Regions from separate parts of the Gordonia sp. ABKF26 genome, predicted to be linked through region 4. Evidence: predicted binding sites of a transcription regulator. Region 4 holds the regulator's gene; each other region holds the start of a gene.
What was found. The regulator LexA, encoded in region 4, represses DNA repair genes until DNA is damaged. The targets are predictions, from matches to a motif close to CGAACANNTGTTCG.
Positions count from the first base shown of each region.

Region 1: the regulator LexA is predicted to act here: its motif matches at 2,050-2,063, upstream of AB4Z55_RS12660 (DUF222 domain-containing protein).
Region 2: the regulator LexA is predicted to act here: its motif matches at 1,391-1,404, upstream of AB4Z55_RS24675 (DUF222 domain-containing protein).
Region 3: the regulator LexA is predicted to act here: its motif matches at 2,360-2,373, upstream of AB4Z55_RS25945 (DUF222 domain-containing protein).

Region 1 is NZ_JBGCVZ010000003.1:2,711,226-2,714,974, reverse strand. It holds gene hisD (histidinol dehydrogenase) at 1-1,277, opposite strand, end outside; gene AB4Z55_RS12665 (hemerythrin domain-containing protein) at 1,436-1,891, shown strand; gene AB4Z55_RS12660 (DUF222 domain-containing protein) at 2,095-3,735, shown strand.
Region 2 is NZ_JBGCVZ010000003.1:5,312,939-5,316,687, forward strand. It holds gene AB4Z55_RS24675 (DUF222 domain-containing protein) at 1-1,386, opposite strand, end outside; gene AB4Z55_RS24680 (hypothetical protein) at 2,587-3,087, opposite strand; gene groL (chaperonin GroEL) at 3,213-3,749, opposite strand, start outside.
Region 3 is NZ_JBGCVZ010000003.1:5,570,540-5,574,288, reverse strand. It holds gene tgt (tRNA guanosine(34) transglycosylase Tgt) at 1-677, shown strand, start outside; gene AB4Z55_RS25945 (DUF222 domain-containing protein) at 708-2,345, opposite strand; gene AB4Z55_RS25940 (helix-turn-helix transcriptional regulator) at 2,825-3,160, shown strand; gene AB4Z55_RS25935 (cation transporter) at 3,160-3,749, shown strand, end outside.
Region 4 is NZ_JBGCVZ010000003.1:3,566,780-3,570,528, forward strand. It holds gene hrpA (ATP-dependent RNA helicase HrpA) at 1-210, shown strand, start outside; gene nrdR (transcriptional regulator NrdR) at 184-696, opposite strand; gene AB4Z55_RS16465 (LysM peptidoglycan-binding domain-containing protein) at 796-1,335, opposite strand; gene lexA (transcriptional repressor LexA) at 1,578-2,282, shown strand; gene AB4Z55_RS16475 (phosphoenolpyruvate--protein phosphotransferase) at 2,260-3,749, opposite strand, start outside.

The sequences.
Region 1 (3,749 bases), 860 kb from region 4:
TCGGCCAGGGTCACCACCTTGTCGGCGACCTCACGCAGCGCGGCTTCGTCGTAGTCGATGACGTGGACGCCCTTGAGGAACGTCTGCACCGAGAGACCCGAGGCGAAGCGCGCCGAACCCGACGTCGGCAGAACATGATTGGAGCCGGCGCAGTAGTCACCGAGACTCACCGGGGCATACGGGCCGACGAAGATCGCGCCCGCGTTGTGCACGCGGTCGGCGACCGCGGCGGCATCGCGCGTCTGGATCTCGAGGTGTTCGGCCGCGTAGGCGTCCACGACCGCGAGTCCGGCGTCGAGATCATCGACGAGAACGACGCCCGACTGCTCCCCCGACAACGCGGTGAGCACACGCTCGCGGTGCTTGGTGGCCGCGACCTGGGTGTCGAGCGCGGCGTCGACGGCGTCAGCGAGTTCGGCGCTGTCGGTGACGAGCACCGAGGCCGCCAGCACGTCGTGTTCGGCCTGGCTGATGAGGTCCGAGGCCAGGATGCCGGGATCGGCCGAGTCGTCGGCGAGGATCGCGATCTCGGTCGGTCCGGCTTCGGAGTCGATGCCCACCACGCTGCGGCACACTCGCTTGGCCGCGGTGACGTAGATGTTGCCCGGGCCGGTGATGAGGTCGACCGGGTCGAGGACGGAGTTCGGCGCGTCGGCGGCGTGCGTGTCGTGACCGCCGTAGGCGAGCAGGGCCACCCCCTGGGCACCACCGACGGCCCACACCTCGTCGACGTCGAGGAGCGCGCAGGCGGCGAGGATCGTCGGGTGCGGCCAGCCGCCGAAGTCCTTCTGCGGCGGCGAGGCGACGACCAGCGAGCCGACCCCGGCCTCCTGGGCGGGCACGACGTTCATGATGACCGACGACGGGTACACGGCGTTGCCGCCGGGAACGTACAGACCGACGCGACGGACCGGGATCCACTTCTCGCTCACGACGCCGCCGTCGACGACCTGCGTGCGCGTGGTCTCGCGGCGCTGGTCGGCGTGGACCGTGCGTGCCCGTCGGATGGATTCGCGCAACGCGTCGGCGATCTGCGGGTCGAGTTCGGCGAGGGCGTCGGCGATGACCTGGGCGGGCACCCGGACGGATGCGGGGCGGACGCCGTCGAACTTCTCGCCGAAGTCGAGTGCGGACTCGGTGCCGTTCTCGGCCACCGCATGCACCACCGGCGTCACCGTGTCGAGGACGGCATTGACATCGGTACCCCCGCGGGGCAGCGCACGACGCAACTCGGCGAGTGTCGGCGTGCTACCGCGCAGGTCAATTCGGGCGAGCATGATCTCTCCTGGTGGCTGCGGATTTACCCGACAAGGATACGTGTCGGATGCCAGTGGGTTTCTGGTGCGGGTGGTGCGACGGTTCTTCTACGGTGGACAACGGAATCGCCCACGACCGTGAGGACGCGAAAGTGTGCCAATACTGCGGGTGCCGGGACATGCCGTTGCTCCGCGACTACACCGCCGAACACGAACGGGCCGTGAACCTCGGCGGCGACGCGGTGCGGGCGCTCGATGCCGACGACCGCGACACCGCCCGCCGGCTCGCGGACCGGCTCGTGATCGAACTGCGGTCACACTGGCGCGGCGAGGAAGACGGATTGTTCGCCCAGTTGCTCGACACCGACCGGGACCTCTTCGCCGGGTACATCGACCCGCTCATCGCCGAGCACCGGGAACTCGATGCGTTCCTGACGTCGATGGACCTGTCCGATCCCGCCGACCGCGACCGGTTCCGACGCGAGGTCGACGGGCTGCACCGGCACATCGCGAAAGAGGAGGACGCACTGTTCCCCGCGTCGGTGACGACTCTCGACGGCGATCAGTGGGATGCCGCGATCGCCGCCTGGGAGCACGCGCATCCCGGGGAGAAGCTGCTCGACCACGGCGTGTAGGCGTCGGGAGCCCACACGCCTGCCTGAGCTGGGTCGCCGGGCTGACCAGATGGCGCCTACCACACGACACCGACAGTTCCCACCGCCCGCAGATTGCATCAATAGGATTGCGCGACAACATATCTCGAATCCTTCGCTGCCCGATTCTCGTGTACACTCGAACATACATTCGCAGCAACGGTTCTCGGGGGGAGGTGGCCGTCATGGCCGACACCACGCACGTCGACGACGATTCGGCTGCGCCCCAACCGCGTGCCGTCGAGCTGGTGGCCGAGCTGCATGCGATCCTCGACGAACTGCAGACCGTCAATCTGTCTCCGTGCACCGACGAAGAATTGATCGAGGTCGCCGCCGCGACCGAACGCGCCATCGCCCGAACCACGTACGCCGGTGACCGGCAAGTCGCCGAAGTCGAGGGTCGTGACCTGCCACGCAAGACCGGGTACCGCACCCTCATCCAGTTCATGAACCACCGACTCCGGGTCACCAACCCGGTTCGGCGACGCAAGCACCTCAACGCCACCGCCACGCTCACGTGCCTCAGCGGCGACCGCCTCGAACCGGAACACCCCACCCTGGCCGCAGCATTCGCCGCAGGAACGGTCGGGACCGCCCACGTCCAGGCCGCCCTCGATGTCCTCGACCAGATCCCCCACGCCGTCGAGCATGATGTGAAAGTCGCTGCGGAACGGCAGATGGCCGAAATCGCCGCCGATCACACACCCGCCGACATCATCCAACTCGGCGCGCGGCTTCTCGCTCACCTCGACCCCGACGGCACACCGTCCGACGGCACCGACCAGAAACGACGCCGCAACCTGTGGATCGGACGCCAACGAGCCGACGGCACCGCCACCATCTCCGGCACCCTGACCCCCGAACTCGCCGCCCGGCTCACGATGATGTTCGCCGTCTGGGGCAAACCCGGACTCAACAACCCCGACGACCCCGCCTCACCCCTGGGTCCGGCCGGCACCGCCGACCCCGACGCGCTGGCCACCGCAGCCGACCGTGACCAACGCACCCCCGCCCAGACAAATCACGACGCCCTCGACGCCGCACTGGCCGCTGGCTTGTCAGACGGGATTATCGGAACGTCGCATCGCGGGCTGCCCGTGCAACTGATCATCAAAGCCGATCTGGGCGACCTGATCCGTGAAGCCGGGCTCGCGACCACCGCCACCGGCACCCTGCTGCCCATCCCCGACCTGGTCGCGATGGCCGGCGACGTGCAGCCGTGGTTGGCAGTATTCAAGGACGCCACCGCGGTGCCGCTGTACTTCGGTAGGGGGAAGCGTCTGGCCACCCGCGAACAACGCCTCGTCTCCTTCGCGCGCCCCGACGGCGAGGTGTGCTCGACTCCCGGCTGCGATCAACCCGCCACCCAGGTCGAACTCCATCACGCCCACAAGGATTGGGCCAAGGGCGGTCTCACCAATATCGACGACCTCGCACCCGCCTGCCCCCGCCACAACCGCATGGTCGGCGACCAGCCCGGCCAGTACACCACCCGCATCGAACGGTCCGGACCCGACGAAGGCCGCTGCCTCTGGCGGTTGAACGCCGAACCCGGAGCACCACCCAACCCCGAACACATCAACCGCCGACCCGACATACCCCGGCGGTTCACCGCACACCTGAAAACAGTGCGCAACGAGATCCTCGGACCACCAACCCGGCCCGGCGATCAAGCACGCCCCGAGGCGCCACACTTCCACGACGTGCGCCGGTCATGGTTGAACATCAGCCACGTCATCGACGTCCGACCACCCCGACCCGGACCGCTCCCACCCCGGCCCTCCCTCGTCGAAGCACACCTCGTGGAGCTCCTCGCCACCCACTGACCGCGCCCGAGAGG
Region 2 (3,749 bases), 1.7 Mb from region 4:
CTGGTAGTCCCGCCACATCCCGAACGTCTTGATCCGGTGATGGAAACGACACAGCGGCTTGAGGTTCCGTTGTGTGGTGGCACCACCAGTGGTGGGTGTGTGGTGGTCGAACGGGATGGTGTGGTCGAGGTCTGCCTCCCACACCGGTTGCGTACACCCGGGAAAGGTGCAGCACAGTTCTCCGCACCGCACCAGGGTCTGGAGTTTGCGACTCGGGGTGTAGCGGGATTCGGCTGGCTGCTGCGGCTGACCGGTGATGAAGGACCGGCGGGCACCGTCGACCAGCGATCGCATGGTGTCGGCGTCGAGCAGCCCGTGGCCGTCGAGGAACCCCGGGTCCTGATCGAGGCCGAGCAGCGTCGACAGGTTAACCACGATGTGGAAGGTCGGTGCCGGGGCGTGGCCGGTGACCGCCGACGGTGTGGCCGAATCCGCCGACGCCGCGGTCGTGTCAGCGCCGTCGGTTGGGGTGGTGTCGTCGTCGAGGTCGACCGGTTCGGGTGGAGGTGCGCAGTGTGGGCAGCGGCAGGCCAGCACGTCGAGGTGTGCGGCCAACGCGAGCAGTGCGTCGATGCGTCGTTGCCGTTTGGTGCGTGGGTCGTGAGGGTGCACGGAGGCGGCCATCGCGTTGAGTTGGGCATCGAGGGTGGCGGCGTCGGTGACGGGCAGGCTGCCGCTGATGCGGGACTGGCCCGGACCGAACCGGTCGGGTCCGATGGTGATGTGGCGGTCGTCGCCGGCGCGTTCGCGGCGGCGGCGCACCGCATCCGGTGCGTGTGTGGCGACGATCGCATCGACCATGGTGGTGAACTGGGTCGTCGACATCGGTGGGCGCGCGAGAATCGCTTCGGCCAGATGGGCATCGACGGCCTGCATGTCGGCGTCGGACACGAAGTCGGTGCGCTTGACCGCGATCTCGAACCGCTTCTGGTCGATCCGGCCACACGCCAGGGTGCTACCGGTCAGCATCAACCGGTACCGCAGGACGTCACCTGTACGGATGAGGTCGCGGGCCTGTGCCGCGGTGATCATCAGGGCTGCACCGAGTTCGGCGGTGGCCTGATCGAACCCGTCGGGACCGAACTGCGCGTAGGGGTCGATACCGGCGGCGGCGTCGGCGGCTCGGCGGTGGAGGTCGTCTTCGGAGAAGACCTGTCCGTCATGGTGTTCGGTGCGGCGGAGGTGGTAGTCGAGTTCGCGCTCCTCGTGCAGCAGACTCGCCGCGGTCAGGAGCCGATACGACGCTGCGGAGGTGATCGACGCGCAGTGGGTGATCACATCGACGAGCTCGGTGGCGGACAACTCGTTGTCGACAACCACTGCAGGCAACGACGATTCGACCCCGGACTCCTCACCCGAGATATCTGCGCCGCCCCCGAACTCCATAGATCAAACATACGTGCGACCACCGACAAGAATTGCCGACCGTCACTCGGCCGGACCACCCCGGCGGCGATGCCTGGGTGGGACGCTGATCACCGTCACGGGCAGCGTGGCGACCCTCCGATTCCAGGGTAAGCAGAACGCAGCGCTCAGCGCTGACGAGCCGAAGCACTTCCGATCGCGACTGTGGTGTCATTGATCAGTGGAACTGCGACCGTGCGAAACTCCTCGAGCAGCGGCCTGGATCGTAAACTCCCAGGAGCCGTGGCAGGATTTGACCGCTTTCGCCACTCCAGGGTTCGAGGCCTACGCGCGATTGCGGTTCATGCCCGACCCCGACGGACAAGACTTCGCCGCGGGTCCGGACGATCCCACGGATCAGGCCAAAGTTGGTCGTCTCTGCGAGTTGTTGCACTCTGCGACCGGCACTCCGGACGACTGTTACTTCGCAATCTGGGAGGGATGGCCTGATACCTCAACGGTTATGCGCCGGAGCGCCCGAATGATCATCCCCAACCGGTCCTACTACCTCCTGCACGGCCCGCTATCCGACTTCGGACGCTGGGGCGTGCGAGAGACGGGGCACAACCCGGCATCGTTTGTGTGGCCAGCCGATCACGCGTGGTGCATCGCCTCCGACGTTGACGCCCACTGGGCGGGCATCGGTGCGAATGCGGAGACCATCGCAGACCTACTGACCCACACAGACCTCGACATCGTTACCGCTGACCCCGATTCAGGTGCGCCCGCCGAGTACGCCGCGCCCACTCGATACTTCACTCGGCCGGACGACCACAAGTGGTGTAACACCCTGCGAGTCAACAGTTTCGAAGACACAGGTCTATTCTTATGAACAGTCGGGTGGTGGTGCAGGTGGGTAACGAGGAAATTTTCCGAGTCGAGCTTCGAACTGACCTGAGAGGGCCGGAGCTCAGCGACGCGATCCGTCGAGCTGTTTTGCAGCAAGCCGGTGACGCAGGGGCGGTCTCCATCGGTGACATGTTTGTGACAGGCAGCATCCTCCTTGACGAGGATACGATTCAGCACTCCGTCCGGGTTCGCCTCTTCTTCGGAGGGCCACACGCACGTCGACGCCGCTGAACACTTCGCACCGCGACGGAACCTATCGGCCGATCTGATCGCACCGGCCCAACGGGCCAGGTCGCGCACCGAGCAGGGGCGCAATCGCCCCTGTCCGAAAGCTCACCCCCGAGGCTCATCTCGCACTCCGGGCGCGATGGCGCGCATCCACACCTCGCGGATCGCCACACCGATGAGAATCAACACGAGGGAAACGGTGCCGTGTGGGTAGACCTCATCGACCGCGCCGGGGGTTGCGAGCACAAAGAGGCCCAGCGCTACGAAAGGCGCTGCGACCGTGATGACGCCGGCGACGAGGCGACGGGCTGCGAGCGCATCGACGATAGCGGCGATCACGACGGCCACGAATGCGGCGAGCGCGTATACGGTCGGATCCTGCCACCACTCCGGGCCAGACGACCTCATGAGATCGACATAGCCTGCGACGGTGGTGGGAGTGTAGATCGTCCAACCGTAAGACCCGCCTACGAAAGAAGCGTCGACCGCGACATACTCCGTCATCCACCAGGTGATTCCGCCTGCAAACAGCGCGGCGACAACGAACACCCACCACATGACGTGACCGACAGTCCTGGCGGTGAACAACACACGCTTTCGTGTCATGGCTGCAACTATGCGGCAGATTCTGCGTCGTAGCGCGTTTCGCAACGCCGAAGGCCGGCCACCCTTGCGGGTGACCGGCCTTCGGTTGTTGCTGCGTGAGTAGACGCAGGGATCTGATCAGGAGATCAGAATCCCATTCCGCCCATCTCGTCGCCGCCCGGCATGGCCGGGGCAGCGTTCTTCTCGGGCTTGTCGGCGACGACGGCCTCGGTGGTGAGGAACAGAGCCGCGATCGAGGCTGCGTTCTGCAGCGCCGAGCGGGTGACCTTCACCGGGTCGTTGATGCCGGCCTTGAGGAGGTCCTCGTACACACCGGTGGCGGCGTTCAGGCCGGTGCCGGTGGGCGAGTTCAGGACCTTGTCGGCGACGACGCCCGGCTCGAGCCCGGCGTTGATCGCGATCTGCTTGGCCGGAGCCGACAGCGCGACCTTGACGATGTTGGCGCCGGTGGCCTCGTCACCCTCGAGCGAGAGTGCGTCGATGGCCGGCTCCGACTGCAGCAGGGCCACGCCACCGCCGGCGACGATGCCCTCTTCGACAGCAGCCTTCGCGTTGCGGACAGCGTCCTCGATGCGGTGCTTGCGCTCCTTGAGCTCGACCTCGGTGGCCGCGCCCGCCTTGATGACCGCAACACCGCCGGCCAGCTTGGCCAGACGCTCCTG
Region 3 (3,749 bases), 2.0 Mb from region 4:
AGCGGACCCGGCTGTGGGCGATCCGGTGCCTCGACGAACACAACCGGTTGAGCGTCGAGCGCGCTCATCGGCCGCAGCAGGCCCTGTGGGGTGTCATCCAGGGTGCCCAGTACGAGGATCTGCGGCGCAAGGCGGCTCGCGACCTCGTCGCCCTCAGCGAGGCGGATCGCGGGGCCGGCGGAAAGGGGTTCGGCGGCTACGGCATCGGCGGGGCGCTCGAGAAGGACAACCTCGGCACGATAGTCGGATGGGTGAACGACGAACTGCCGGAGGACTCGCCGAAACACCTGCTCGGGATCAGTGAACCGGACGACATCTTCACCGCCATCGAGAACGGGGTGGACACCTTCGACTGTGTGTCGCCGACGCGGGTCGCCCGCAACGGTGCCATCTACTCACTCGACGGCCGGTACAACGTCACCAACGCCAAGTACCGCAGCGACTTCCGTCCGCTCGACCCCGAGGTCGAGAACTACACGTCGCAGTACAGCCGCGCATATCTGCACCATCTGTTCAAGGCGAAGGAAGGACTCGGCCCGACCCTCGCCACACTGCACAACGTGTCCTTCATCGTCACGCTCGTCGACCGGGCCCGCGAGGCCATCGAGAACGGCACGTACACCGAGTACCGCGACGAATTCCTTCGCCGCTATTACGGGGCGTCGCGCGACGCATGACTTCGCCCACCGCGTCGGTGACGGCGGTGTTCAGAAGGGCGGTGGGTTGGCGTCGTTCCAGCGTTTCTCGGCGCGCTGCTGGCGTCGGAAGTCGTTGTCGCGTAACCGTTTCAGTTCGGCACGGGCGGGGTGATCGGGTGGCCGTCTCGGGGCGAGTCGGTTGAACAGGTCCCGCCCGCTGAAGGCGTTGCCGACGAACATGTGCCCGGTGGGTGTGGTGAACCAGGCCGTCAGGAAGTCGTCCTGGTGGTCCTGCCAGCTGGTGAAGGTCTTGATTCGGTGGTGGAACCGGCACAGCGGTTTCAGATTGCGCGCATCGGTCGGTCCGCCGCGTCGTGGGTCGGTGTGGTCGAACGGGTCGGTGTGATCGAGATCGATCTGCCACACCGGCGCATTGCAGCCGGGGAAGGTGCAGCACAGTTCTCCTGCACGCACCAACGCCTGCAGCTTCTTCGATGGGGTGTATCGGGACGCCGGGTCGGTGGTTGCCACTGGCGGGCCGGCGTCGGCCGGTGCCGGCTGGATGTAGGTGCGTCGGGCTTCGGCGAGGAGGGTTCGGGCGGTGTCGGCGTCGACGATGCCGAGCCGGTCGAGGAACGCGGGGTCGTCGTCGAGGCCGATCAGCGTCGACAGGTTCACCACGATGTGAAAGGTCGCGCGCGGAGCCTGTGATGGCGACGGGGAGGCGGTCGGCCCGGGCGGGTCGGCGACTGGTGCCTCGTCGACACGACGTGTGTCGTCGATGTCCTGAACCGCTGCGTTGTCGGATTCGGTTGCGGCATTGGTGCAGTCGTGGCACTGGCAGGCGATCGACGTTTGGCTGCGGGCTAGTGCTTTGAGGGCGTCGGCGCGGCGCTCGGGCAAGGTTCGTGGATCGCCGGCGTGGACGTCGCCGGCCATCGACGAGAGGCGGGCGTCGAACTCGGCAGCGTCGGCGACGGGGAGCGTGCCGGAGATCCGGGACTGTCCGGGCGTGAACCGATCGGGGGTGACGGTCACCTTGCGGTCTTTGGTCACCCGTTCCTTGCGTCGCCGGATCGCCTCGGGTGCCCATGTCGCGACGATCGCGTCGACCATGGCGGTGAAGCGGGTGGTCGACATCGGTGCTCGGGCGAAGATCGCTTCGGCGAGGTGGGCGTCGACGGTCTGCATTTCTTCGTCGTCGGTGATCAGTTCGGTGCGCTTGAGGGCGATCAGGAAGCGGCGCTTGTCGATTCGACCGCAGGCGAGTGCGTGTCCGGTGAACGCGAGCCGGTAGCGCAGTGCGTCGCCGGCCTCGATGAGTTCTTTCGCTTCGGCCGGGGTGACCGTGAGGGTGGCGCCGACTTCGGCGATGGCCTGTTCGAGGCCGGTCGGGCCGAACTGCTCGTACGGGTTCTCCCCGGCGGCGACGCGTGCCGACAGGGCGTCGAAGGCTTCGATGGAGTCGAGTTCGCCGGTGTGCACCTCAGCGCGCCGCTGGGTGTAGTCCATTTCGCGTTCGTCGTGAATGAGACTGGCAACGGTCATCATTCGATACGCAGACGCGGCCGCCAGGCCGGCGCAATGATTCAAGACCTCGACGAGTTCGGCGGCGGAGAGTTCATTGTCGGGACGAAGGCGCGGTTCGACGGAGTGCTGTGATGGGTCCACCGATGTGGTGGATCCGGCCCCCGCCCCCGATGACATGACTCCACTGTACTCGAATATGTGTTCGAGTCAAGGGAATTCCGCGGGTTTTGGCTACGAGTTGACCTATGCGACCCCGGTGCGAGGGGTTGAACGCGGGCCCGTTGTCGGAGAGCAGTCGCCGGGGTGCGCCATGGGCGGCAAGGCCTTGTCGAACACGGTGATCGCGGCATCGGTGGTTTCACCGGAGGACACATGCGAGCCCACCGCGCGGTGCATCATCAGGCCACTGTGAGATTGCTGGCCGCACAACAGGATCGATGAGTTCGTTGACAGTCATCGCCTGGGCATCGACTGTCGCACCTCGAACTGAGACCACGGTGACGGTGTGGGAACACAAGAATCGGGCGCGTCGGCTCCCTGTGGCAGTCCCGGTAGTACCTGGCGTGAAGTCGAGGTGGTGCGCACACTGAAACGACGTCTCGGCCACGCGCCGTACAGGGTTACCTGAATACAGGAATTTATGTATCGTCTCGTGTGTGGAGACGGTTGCTGTGAGTCAGCGCGACGCCCTGACTCGTTTCGGTTACGCCTTGTCGGATTCGACGCGAACGCAGGTGTTGTTGCGGCTGCGGCACGGTGGGGCGTATCCGGCGGAGTTGGCCGAGGAAATCGGGGTGTCGCGGCAGGTGTTGTCGAATCATCTGGCCTGCCTACGCGGATGCGGTTTGGTGGTTGTGGTGCCGCAGGGGCGGCGCAGTCGATATGAGCTGGCTGACAGTCGGATTGGGCATGCGCTCGATGATCTGCTCGGGTTGGTGTTGGCGGTCGACCCGGCGTGCTGTCCCGAGTCCGACGACCAGGGGTGCTGCTGATGTCCGCGGAATTGGGCCTACCGAGTGTGGGACGCCCGTCGTTGAGCGTGGAGCGGCGCGAGCTGCTGCAGCGCCGCATCCGCTGGTTTGTCGCGGCAACCATCACCTACAACGTGATCGAAGCCGTCATCGCGATCAGCGAGGGTGCCCGGGTCTCCTCGGGCGCGCTGATCGGCTTTGGCCTGGATTCGGTGATCGAGGTGTCCTCGGCCGCGGCGGTTGCCTGGCAATTCGCCGGCAAAGATCCCGAACGGCGGGAGAAGGTCGCGCTACGGATCATCGCGTTCTCGTTCTTCGCGCTGGCGGCGTACGTGAGCGTCGACTCGATCCGCACGTTGCTGGGCGTGGGTGGCGACGCCGAGCATTCCTCGATCGGCATCGCGTTGGCCGCGGTCAGTTTGGCGATTATGCCGCTTTTGTCATGGGCTGAACGCCGCGCAGGGCGCGAGCTCGGTTCATTGAGTGCGGTGGCCGACTCCAAGCAAACCCTGTTGTGCACGTATCTGTCGGCGGTGCTGCTGGTCGGTTTGCTGCTCAACAGCCTGTTCGGCTGGTCGTGGGCCGATCCGATCGCCGCCTTGGTGATCGC
Region 4 (3,749 bases):
GACAAGGCCGGCGTCGCGGTCGTCGATCGCGTCGTCGAGCGGTGGGCCCAACGGCTCGAACAGGTCCCTGAGCACCGACGGGCGATCGTCGACGACGAGGCGCAGTGGCTCGTCGAGGAACTACGGGTCGGGTTGTTCGCCGAGCGTCTCGGTACCGCGTTCCCCGTGTCGGAGAAGCGCGTCCTACGAGCTCTGGACCGACTCGGCTGAGACGGGATCGGTGGTGGCGGTCTCGACACGTCCGCCACCGGACGCCGACGACTTCAGATCGTCGATCTCGCGCTGGAAGTCGTCCACCGAGTCGAACGACCGGTACACCGACGCGAACCGCAGGTACGCCACCTCGTCGAGATCACGCAGCGGACCCAGGATCGCGAGACCGACTTCGTTGCTGGGGATCTCGGCCGATCCGCTCGCGCGCACCGTGTCCTCGACCTGCTGGGCGAGTTGCGCGAGTGCGTCCTCGGCGACGTGCCGGCCCTGACAGGCACGACGCACACCGCGCATGACCTTCTCGCGACTGAACGGCTCGGTGACCCCGTTGCGTTTGACCACGGCGAGCACGGCGCTCTCCACCGTGGAGAATCGGCGCCCGCACTCCACACACGAGCGACGCCGTCGGATGGCCTGCCCTTCATCTGCGACACGCGAGTCGATGACCTTGGTGTCGTCGTTCTTGCAGAAGGGGCAGCGCATCGTGTCCTCACGCAGGTCGCGGGACGCTGGAACGCACCGAAACCGTGCGCCCGGCCGCTTCTCGGCCGGCCCCTGTGACATCGAGGATACCGCCCGGCCTCAGCGGTACCGGGGGGTGAGCAGGGGCTGACCCACCTGCAGCGCACTCGACGGCAGATCGTTCATCGCGACGATCTCGTCGATCACGATGTCGCGGGGCATCTCGGGCGCCACCCGGCCGGCGATCGTGCTGAGGGAATCCCCGGCGCGCACGTGGACGACCTCTGCGCTCACCGCGGCGGGCGTCATCGAGTCCGAATAGTTCTGACCGACGACACCGAACACCCACACGACGAACGCGAGGCCGACGCCGGCGAGGACCGCGACGGCGGTGCGGCGACGGCGACGGAACACCGCTGCATCCGGACCGACCGGCCCGCGGCCCCGGGCACCCACCGGGGAGCCGCAGTGCGTGCCGCCGACGCGTGGCGTCAGTGGCGACCCGCCCACCGGACGGTTGCCTGCCGGCCGGTTGTCGACGGGCCGAGAACCGTCGGACAGCGGGGTCCGGGTCCGGATACGGTCGGCGCGGTCGGTGCGCGCCCGGATGGTGTCGGGACGCTCGGTACGGACGGGAGCGACGAGAGTGGCGGTGCGCATGGTGCCCTCCGGGTGTTCGGTGCGGGATCTTCGGGTGTTCGGGTGTCTGGCGTTCGGTGTTCGAACTTCGATCAGATGTTCGATGCACTGATGTTCGAATTTGTAGCACGGCGCACCGACAAAGTCTCGCGACACATCGAACAAATGTTTGAGGTGCAGGTCGCACTCCGCTAGGCTCGGACGCGGCTGAACATCCCCACGGGCCATCTACCAGCACGTTCCGAAAACGAGAGGAACCGAACATGAGTGACACCGGCGATAGGCGCGGCCGAGCGCGGGGAGCCGACGACGAGGCCCCTATCGACGTCGCCGCCGCCGAGGCCTCACTCACCCCGCGCCAGCTCGGGGTCCTGGAAGTCATCCGCCGCTCGGTACGCGAGCGCGGTTACCCGCCGAGCATCCGCGAGATCGGCGACGAGGTCGGCCTGGCCTCGACATCGTCGGTCGCCCACCAGCTACGGACCCTCGAGCGCAAGGGTCTGCTCAAGAGGGATGCGAACCGGCCGCGTGCGGTCAACATCGCGCCGAGCGAATCGCCGTCGCCGGAGACCCCGTCGGCCGGCCGGCTGCCCGAGCCGACCTTCGTGCCGGTCCTCGGCCGGATCGCGGCCGGTGGCCCGATCCTGGCCGAGGAGGCGGTCGAGGACGTGTTCCCGCTTCCTCGCGAGCTGGTCGGCGAGGGCTCGCTCTTCTTGCTGCGCGTCGTGGGCGAGTCGATGATCGACGCCGCCATCTGCGACGGCGACTGGGTCGTCGTGCGGCAGCAGAACGTCGCCGACAACGGCGACATCGTCGCAGCGATGATCGACGGCGAGGCCACCGTGAAGACCTTCAAGCGTCAGGGCGCCAATGTGTGGCTGATGCCGCACAACGAGCTGTTCGATCCCATCCCGGGCAACGACGCCGTGATCCTCGGCAAGGTCGTCACCGTGATGCGGCGAGTCTGACCTCTCCCCCGACCGAACGGTCGAGCACCGCCGCGGCAGCTTCTCGCGCCGCGGCGGGGTCGGACGTGGCCAGCGCGGCGTCGGCGGCGGCGCGGCAGTCCTGGGCGGTCACCTCGCCGAGCCGAGCCCCCACCGCGGCGGCCGCGGTCGGCGCGCTGGACAGCGAGGTCACCCCGAGACCGACGAGCACGCAGGCGAGATTCGGATCGGCAGCCGCCTCACCGCACACCCCGACCGGCTTGCCCTGGCGGACACCCGCTGCGGCGACACCCGCGATCAGGCTGAGCACCGCAGGCTGCCACGGATCGGTCAATCCGGCGAGATCGGCCGACATCCGATCGGCCGCCATCGTGTACTGCGTCAGATCGTTGGTGCCGATCGACACGAAGTCCACCTCGGCGAGCACGGCCTCGGCCAGGATGGCGGCCGCGGGCACCTCGATCATGACCCCGGCGACCAGGCCCCGGCCGCGGACCTCCGCGGCGAAGGCGCGCGCCTCGGACGGCGAGGCGATCATCGGCGCCATGACCCACGGCGCGACGTCGGAACCCGACGCGGCGTGCGCGATCGCGTCGAGCTGGTGGGCTCGGATCTCGGGATGCGCCAGGGCGATTCGATCCCCACGGACACCGAGCGCGGGATTGGATTCGTCTGGGTGGGTCACGAACCTCAAGGGCTTGTCCGAGCCGGCGTCGAGGGTACGGATCACCACCTTCTGGCCGTCGAAGGCATCGAGTACCTCGCGGTAGATCGCCGCCTGCTCGTCGACCGATGGTTCGTCGGCGCGTTCGAGGAAGGCGAGTTCGGTGCGGAAGAGTCCGACGCCCTCGACCGGGTGCCCGGCGGCGGCCCGCGCCGACGATCCGTCGGCGACATTGGCGAGCACCGAGACGGCGATGCCGTCGGCGGTCTGCCCCGGACCCGTCCACCCGGCGACGAGCTCGGCGTGCCGACGATCCTCCTCGACTCGCGCCCGCGCCGTCTCCGCGTCCGGCTCCACCTCGACCCGGCCGGTCGTCCCATCGACGAGAACCGTTGTGCCGGGTCCGATCTCGGCGAGATCGGCCACGGCCACCACACACGGGATCCCCAGTTGCCGGGCGATGATCGCGGTGTGGCTGGTCGGCCCACCCAGCCGGGTGACGAGCGCGATCGTGGTCGTCGGGTCGAGACCGGCGGTGTCGGCGGGTGCGAGGTCGTCGGCGAGCAGCACCGAGGGCACCTGCGGTGTCGGCACGCCCGGTTCGGGTAGACCGAGCAGTTCGGCGAGCACGCGGTCGCGCACATCGTTCAGATCGGTGACCCGCTCGGCCATCAACCCGCCGAGTTTGGTGAACACCGCCGCGAACTGATCGGTCGCGGCGACGGCAGCGGCCTCGGCCGTGGCGCCCTTGGTGATGAGCGCGCTCGCGGCCCCGATCCACCCCCGGTCCTCGGCGAGTCCCGCGGTCGCCGCGAGCACCTCCG